2 linked regions of the Longibacter salinarum genome follow. The protein of the gene in region 1 binds, or shares a complex with, the protein of each later gene. Links are inferred from orthologs where the notes say so. Each region holds a gene or a part of one and is shown on either strand. Other genes may lie near its edges.

Region 1 (3,277 bases):
TCCTCGATGTAATCGAACGTGGTGAGGATCTGCGGCTCATCCTCGTCCACCGCAATCATATGTTCGTAGTGTGCAGAAGGCTTCCCGTCCGCGGCTCGGATCGTCCAGCCATCAGCGTCGACATCTACAGATGCCGTGCCCTGGTTAACCATGGGCTCGATGCAGACGGTGAGTCCGCGCTTAAGCTTCCGGCCCGATCCAGGCTTTCCGAAGTTCGGGATCTGCGGTTTCTCGTGCAGCTCTTTTCCGATACCGTGTCCGACCAGATCGCGTACGACGCCGTATCCACGTTCCGAACAGTAGGCGTCGACAGCGTGCCCGATGTCTCCGATCCGGTTACCAACAATGGCCTGTTCGATACCCAGATGCAAGGCCCGGTACGTCGTCTGACATAGGGCCTGTGCTGCGTCATCGATCTCCCCTACCGCGAAGGTGTAAGCGCTGTCGCCGTAGTAGCCGTTCAGCTTCACTCCGCAGTCCACGGAAAGCAGATCGCCTTCCTGAAGCGTGTAATCGTTTGGGATGCCGTGCACCACCACGTCATTCACGGACGTGCAGAGCGTACCCGGAAAAACGTTATCCCCAACTTGATAGCCCTTGAATGCGGGCTCGGCATCGTGTGTTCGAATAAAGTCTTCCGCGATGGCGTCGAGCTCTTCGAGCGTCGCACCCGGCTGGATGTACTCAGCAACTTTACCGAGCGTACGCCCCACGAGATCGGCGCTCTCGCGCATCAGGTCGATCTCGCGCTGGCTCTTCAGTTGGATCATGAAAGCACCTTTTATTCGTTGGACGAACCGCTGGAACAGGTTCATAGGCATCACCGAAACCTGGGGCCGTCACCCATTCGGACACGGACTCGTTCTACGGCGATCACACGCGACGGCCGCGCATCTTACCGCTCTTCATGAAGCCGTCGTAGTGGCGCATGAGCAGATGACTTTCAATCTGCTGCAGCGTGTCAAGCGTCACCTGGACAAGAATCAGAAGGCTCGTTCCTCCGAAGAACATCGCGAAGCCCTGCGTCACGCCAAATGCCATAGCGAACGACGGCAGGATCGCCACGAATCCGAGGAAGACCGATCCCGGCAGCGTGATCCGCGTCAGGATCGTATCAATGAACTCGCTCGTCTGCTTACCCGGTCGAATGCCAGGGATAAATCCACCCTGACGCTTCATGGTGTCCGCCATTTGCTGTGGGTTCACCGTGATCGCCGTATAGAAGTAGGTAAAGAAGACAACGATCACGAAGAAGAGCACAGAATAGCCAACGCTGTCGATCTGGCCGAACCAGGCGCCGATCTGCTGTGCCGTTTCGTTATCCGGCATGAACGACGCGAAGGTGCTCGGAATGAACATGATCGACTGGGCGAAAATGATCGGCATCACACCGGCCGCGTTCACGCGAATCGGGAGATACTGCGTCGAGCCCCCGAAGGACTTCCGTCCAACGACTCGCTTCGCATACTGCACCGGAATCCGGCGCATACCCTGCGAGACGAGCACAACCCCTGCGGTAACGAGTACCCAGACGCCGACCTCGATCAGGACGATAAAGATGTTGTCGCCGTTGATGTCGATCTCGTTGAAGAGCGACTGCGGCAGGAAGGCAATGATACCCACCATAATGACGAGAGAGATCCCGTTCCCGATGCCCTTCTCGCTGATCCGCTCGCCGAGCCACATGACAAAGACGGTACCACTCGTGAGAACGAGAACCGTCGTGATCATGAATAGCGTCTTGTCGATCACGATCGCGCTCCCCGTCTGACCGTAGCTCAGGTTGATCGCATAACCGATCGACTGCAGCGCCGTGATTCCAACGGTGCCATACCGCGTCAACTGTGTAATTCGGCGGCGACCGTCCTCTCCCTCACGCTGCAGCTTCTGGAAGTACGGGACGACCGCTCCCATCAACTGGATGATAATCGAGGCGGTAATGTACGGCATGATTCCCAACGCAAATATGCCCGCCTGGCGGAACGCACCGCCGACGAACATGTCGAGGAAGCCGAAGATGCCACCATCTCCGGATGCCGCATTAATGTCGGTCAGGGTCGCAGCATCGACGCCCGGGAGCGTAACATACGTCCCAAAGCGGTAGACTACGAGAAGACCCAGCGTATACAGGATGCGGTTCCGCAGGTCCTCAATCTCCCAGATGTTGCGAATACTTTCGGCGAATCCAGCCATAACGTCCGTCGGTCTGTGCTCGGGTACCGCGGTGCGAGCCGAACACGTCGTCTGATTCAGATAGAGGGAAAGGGCAACCCGGTCGGCCGACGGTCCCGATGATGGCGAGACTGTCAGCCGACGGATTAGAGGTTACGCGTCGAGATCGGTGACCGATCCACCCGCATCCTCGATCTTTTTCTTTGCGCTCTCGCTGAAGGCATGCGCCGACACCTCGAGGGCAACGTCGATCTCGCCGTCACCGAGAATCTTGACGTATTCGGGATCGCGGATGGCGCCAGCCGCATCGAGAACCTCCGGCGTGACCGGTTCGGATGCATCGATCCGACCGTCGTTCACGAGACGCGCGATGCGCGACACGTTGACGATGCTGGGCTCCACGCGAAAGTTGTTGGTGAAGCCGAACTTCGGGAGGCGGCGGTAGAGAGGCATCTGGCCCCCCTCGAACCACATCGGGCGGTTCTTCGAACCGGACCGGCTGCTCTGTCCCTTGTCGCCGCGCGTGGACTGGTGTCCACCGCGACCGGAACCGACGCCGCGTCCGAGACGCTGCTTATCTTTCGTGGCGCCCTCTGCGGGCTTGAGATTGCTGAGATCCATAATCAGTGTCGTTGGGCTGGCGCTCGCACCGACGCGGCCGGACGTTCCGGAGCGTGGACGCGAACTCGCATGAGTAGAGATGTCGAGATGTCGTAGCAGTGAATATGAGAAGCGCCAAACGGCTGTTCTCCACACGCCTGGTCGGGCGATCACTGCGGCAAAGACCTTACGCGTCGAGCTCTTCCACGTCTACAAGGTGAGCCACCTTGCGGATCATGCCGCGAATCTGCGGCGTGTCGTCCTGCTCGACGGTCTGGCGGATCTTACGCAGACCGAGGGCCTTCAGCGTGTCCCGCTGCTTCTTCGAGCGAGAGTTCGTGCTTCGGACCTGCGTGATTTTCAGTGTAGCCATCGCGTTACGTCGTTGGTCGATGAGGCGAGGGGCGACGCGTGTCGCCGGCTCGCAGGGATGGTGAGTACGCGACCGGAGCTTTGTTCACAGGGGCTGTACCCCTTCCTCCCCGGTCGCGTCGGCGGGCCTGCC
Region 2 (4,406 bases), on another replicon or contig:
GGAGAATGATGCGCGGCAGTGGGTCCGTGTCGATTTCCGCGTCCTCAAGCAGGGTGCGAATGCGATCTGTGTTGGCATCGTCAAAGATGCCCTCGATAATCGCCTTCTTCGCGTCCTGACGTACGACGTCCGTGTTTGCGCGCTCGCCCAGGATCATGTTGAGCGCACCGAGAAGGATCGACTTTCCCGCCCCGGTTTCACCAGTAATGATATTCAGTCCGCTCCCGAACTCGACATCGAGTTCTTCAATGAGTGCATAGTCGCGTACGTACAGCGAGCGAAGCATGAGTCACTGGGGATTGCGAGCGGCAGGGGACGTGTCGGTGCGTCCGCGATCCTAGAGACCGGGATGCATCCAGCACGGGGCGGGGGCCGGGCGCGACGGAGCGTGCATGCGTTCGGGGCGGCGCCGGAGGTTAGGAGAGTTCGGGATCCTTCACACGCGTCCAGCTACCATTCCGAACCTTCTTCTTCGCGTACTTCCACTTCTCGGTTTTCTCCTCACCGGTGGAATTGTTGCGGATGGTGACCTTGTCGTTGCGCCCCGGCTCGTCCTCGACGACGACCGGTTCCTGCGGCGCGTCTGCGGAGGGATCGCGTTCAGCGGCTTCATTCTGTCCGTCTCCGCCTCCCTTGACGTTGTACGTCGGATCCATCGAGTCGTGGCGCGTTTTCGCGCGACGGCGATCGAGGCGACCTTTCGGCTGCTTGCCTCGTCCATCGGCTTTGGAAAGGTCGTCCTTCTTCGTGTCGACGACCGGACCAGAACGGAAGACAAGCGAAACGACCTCGCGGCCGACGTCTGCCATCAGGTCGGCAAAGAGTTCGTACGCCTCCATCTTGTATTCGACAACCGGATCCTTCCGGCCGAAGGAACGAAGGTTGATTCCCTCTTTCAGTTCGTCGAGCTCGCGCAGGTGTTCGGTCCACTTGGCGTCGACCGTCTGCAGCATCGCGGTGCGCTCCAGCGAATCGCTGACCTCCTGGCCGTTCGTTTCGACCGCCTCTTCCGTCTCCATGACGGTGCGGATCAGGCGCTGACCATCCGTGAAGTCGATGTAGATCTGGTCGGGGGCCTCGTCGCCTCGTTCGTCAACCAGCTGCTTGAGCGGCTGGTAGAAGTTCTGCGCGATGGCGCGACGCTTCTCCTGATAATAGTTCGTTGCGGCGTCGAAGGCGCGATCGGTGACCCCGTCGGCGCCGACCTGCATGAACGTCTCGCGGTCCATGTCGAAGTCGAAGGCGAGCACGCGCAGCATCTCCTCGCGGAGGCCCGCCAGGTTGCCGTCGCCGTAGTACTTGTCGACCATGGCCTCGATGACCTCGTGCAGCATGTTGAGGATCTGGCCGTGGAAGCGGTCGCCCGTCAGTGCCTCGCGGCGACGCTTATAAATGACTTCGCGCTGAGCGTTCAGCACGTCATCGTATTCGAGCTGGCGTTTACGGATGGCGAAGTTATTCTGCTCGACCTTCGACTGCGCCCGCTTGATGCTCTTGTTGATCCACGGGTGCGTGATCACGGCCCCTTCCTCAAGGTTGAGGCGGTCCATGATCTTGGCGACGCGGTCGGAGCCGAAGAGGCGCATCAGCTCATCCTCGAGCGAGACGAAGAACTGGCTCTCGCCCGGATCGCCCTGACGACCGGACCGACCGCGAAGCTGCAGGTCGATACGGCGAGATTCGTGTCGCTCCGAACCGACGATAGCGAGGCCGCCGAGATCGCGGACCTCATCGGTAATCTTGATGTCGGTACCACGACCGGCCATGTTCGTGGCGATGGTGACGGCGCCGCGGCGTCCCGCTTCGGCGACGACGTCGGCCTCCTGCTTGGCGCGGTCCCGCTTGGCGTTGAGCACGTTGTGGCGGATGCCGGCGCGCTTCAGCATGCGGCTGATCTGCTCCGATACTTCGACCGAGGCCGAACCGACGAGGACGGGCTGGCCTTTGTCATTGTATTCCTGAACGCGCTCGACGACGGCGTTGTACTTCTCGCGCTTCGTCTTGAAAACCAGATCATCCAGGTCGTCGCGCCGGATGGGCTCGTGGGTCGGGACGACCACGACGTCGAGCTCGTAGATGTCGCCAAATTCCTCCGCCTCGGTTTCGGCCGTACCCGTCATGCCCGACAGCTTGTCGTACATGCGGAAGTAGTTCTGGAGCGTGACCGTCGCGTAGGTCTGCGTGGCGGCCTGCACCTCCACCTTCTCCTTTGCCTCGATGGCCTGGTGGAGTCCCTGGGAGTAGCGGCGGCCTTCGAGGACACGACCGGTGTGCTCGTCGACAATCTGGACTTTTCCGTTCTCGACGATGTACTCGGTGTCGCGCTCGTACAGCGTGAACGCCTTCAAGAGCTGCTCAATACCGTGCAGCCGTTCAGCACGCTCGGAATACGTGTTGTAGATCTCGCGCTTCTTTTCTTGCTGCTCCTTCTCGAGCTCGCGCTTGTCATTCAGGAGTTTGTTTTCGCGCTTCTCGGCGCTGATGTCGCGCGACCGCAGGTCCTCCTCCAGATCCTTGACGGCCTGCTCGTGATCCTCCTCGACCTGGGCGATCTCCTCCCCAATGACGGGAAGGATGAACATGTCTTTGGTCTGGTCCATGATGTCGGCCATGAACTCCTGGCCTTTCTCCGTCATCTCGATGGAGCGCTGCTTCTCATCGATCGAGAAGTAGAGCGCCTCATCGACGAACGGCATGCGCTTCGCATTCTCCTGCAGATAGAAATACTCCGTCTGCTGGCGAAGGCGCTCGACGCCCGGCTCCTGCAGCAGCTTCTGCAGGCGGCGGTTCTTGGGGTAGCCCCGCGTGGCGCGGAGGAGGGCAAGACCGGCTTCCTCCTCAAGTTCGCGAGCGCGGTTTTTGTCCCCGTCCTCTTCGGCCTCGTGCATGGCCTCGATCTTCTCTTCCGCCTCTTTGGTGAGGCGACGCACGATCTTGCGCTGCGCCTGCACGAGCTTCTCGACCGGGTCACGTAGCTCGCCGAACTGGTTCTCGTCGGCGTCCGGAACCGGGCCAGAAATGATGAGCGGCGTCCGGGCCTCATCAATGAGGACCGAGTCGATCTCATCAATGATGGCGAAATGGTGGCCGCGCTGCTGCAGCTGGTCGGGGCGGACGACGAAGGAGTTGTCGCGCAGGTAGTCGAAGCCGAACTCGTTATTCGTTCCGTACGTGATGTCGGCTTCGTAGGCGGCGCGGCGACCGCGGGAGTGCGGCTGATACTGGTCGATGCAGTCGACCTCGAGTCCGTGGAACTCAAAGAGCGGCCCCATCCACTCCGCATCACGCTGTGCGAGATACGGGTTCACCGTCACGAGGTGACAGCCGCGCCCGGCCAGGGAGTTCAGGTAGAGCGGCAGCGTCGCGACGAGCGTCTTACCTTCACCCGTCTTCATCTCCGCGATGCGTCCCTGGTGCAGGACGATTCCACCGAGGAGCTGGACATCGTACGGGATCATGTCCCACTCGATCTCCGAGCCGCCCGCGCGCCAGGTCTCTCCGACCATGCGGCGGCAGGTCTCCTTCATGACGGCGAAGGCTTCGGGCAGGATGGCATTAAGCTCATCTTCGACGCGATCATGCCACTCCTCTTCGAGGACATCCAGTTCGTCGTACAGGGCATCGCGCTCCTGCATCGAAAGAGGCTCCACGTCCGATTCGGGTAGAGCCTCCGCCACCGCACCATCCCCGCCGATTGCCGGCGACTCCGCGTCGGGCGCGTGCTTCAGGCGTTCGTTGATCTCTTCCTGTCGTGCTTCGATATCGGCGACGGCGTCGCGGATGCGCTCGCGAAAGGAGTTGGTCTTTCCACGCAGCTCGTCGTCGGACAGGGCGTCGAGCCCGTCGTAGTATTCGTTGATCTCATCAACGATCGGCCATAGCTCGTCGAGCTGACGCTGATTCCGATCTCCGAATAAATCCTTAAGCCACTTGAACATGTGTGCAGTCGGCAGCAAATGCGTGCAAGAGAAAACAACGCCCGGTCCCGCATACCCAGCCTCGATGGGAGAGACCTGCTGAGGGTCCCAGAGACAGGGATGATTCGATGGGGGCTCTCGTGAGAGCTCCGCACCGGTCGACGTGAGACAGGGGAAATGGTAAACGTGCCAACGAGGAACGTACCTCAATCGATCTATTTACCACGTCGGGAGTAGCACGCGAGGCATCTTCATCCGTTCCCTATCATGGGGGCGATGATGTCGCGGAGTGGGCTCGTCGTGGTCTCTTTCATCCGATCTCTTTTGAGCGACGGTCAGCCCACGTGATCTGGATGCAATCACCGTTGGTCACAACGCAGTTTAGGGTCCTGATATACGCATTGCGTCTTCTGCTCGTGTACGCTTCTATGCAGATGAACCGCCGATGGGGGCGTTGGGTAGGAGGGAAGGGATTGCTACATGCCGACG

The links.
Region 2: the proteins of secY (region 1) and CRI94_RS10040 are in contact, whole or in part, in a crystal structure (PDB 3DIN), measured with the Thermotoga maritima proteins. The link is inferred for Longibacter salinarum from one-to-one orthologs. Residues at the interface, in WP_004081795.1 of Thermotoga maritima: Glu108, Gly109, Glu110, Glu111, Ala236, Glu237, Arg238, Arg239, Ile240, Thr241, Ile242, Gln243, Tyr244, Ala245, Arg246, Arg247, Val248, Thr249, Gly250, Arg251, Arg252, Val253, Tyr254, Gly256, Ala257, Ser258, Thr259, Tyr260, Leu261, Pro262; in WP_004082002.1 of Thermotoga maritima: Glu261, Ala262, Arg263, Lys300, Ala301, Arg302, Thr303, Ile304, Ile305, Leu323, Tyr324, Asp325, Pro326, Val329, Ser330, Tyr333, Ile336, Lys340, Phe345, Val349, Glu363, Phe364, Tyr374, Ser375, Gly376, Gly377, Glu393, Ile395, Thr482, Ser483.

The regions. Positions count from the first base shown.
Region 1 is NZ_PDEQ01000001.1:863,692-866,968, forward strand. The notes cover bases 34-2,995. They hold secY (preprotein translocase subunit SecY), read right to left. Parts: upstream 2,194-2,995; coding sequence 874-2,193; downstream 34-873. Other genes in these bases: map (type I methionyl aminopeptidase), read right to left, coding at 34-770; rplO (50S ribosomal protein L15), read right to left, coding at 2,326-2,793; rpmD (50S ribosomal protein L30), read right to left, coding at 2,960-2,995. Also shown: more of map, read right to left, coding at 1-33; more of rpmD, read right to left, coding at 2,996-3,145. UniProt on the Escherichia coli protein: The central subunit of the protein translocation channel SecYEG. Consists of two halves formed by TMs 1-5 and 6-10.
Region 2 is NZ_PDEQ01000004.1:401,970-406,375, reverse strand. Bases 217-4,307 are described here. They hold CRI94_RS10040 (preprotein translocase subunit SecA), read right to left. Parts: upstream 3,939-4,307; coding sequence 417-3,938; downstream 217-416. Other genes in these bases: recN (DNA repair protein RecN), read right to left, coding at 217-286. Also shown: more of recN, read right to left, coding at 1-216. UniProt on the Escherichia coli protein: Required for protein export, interacts with the SecYEG preprotein conducting channel.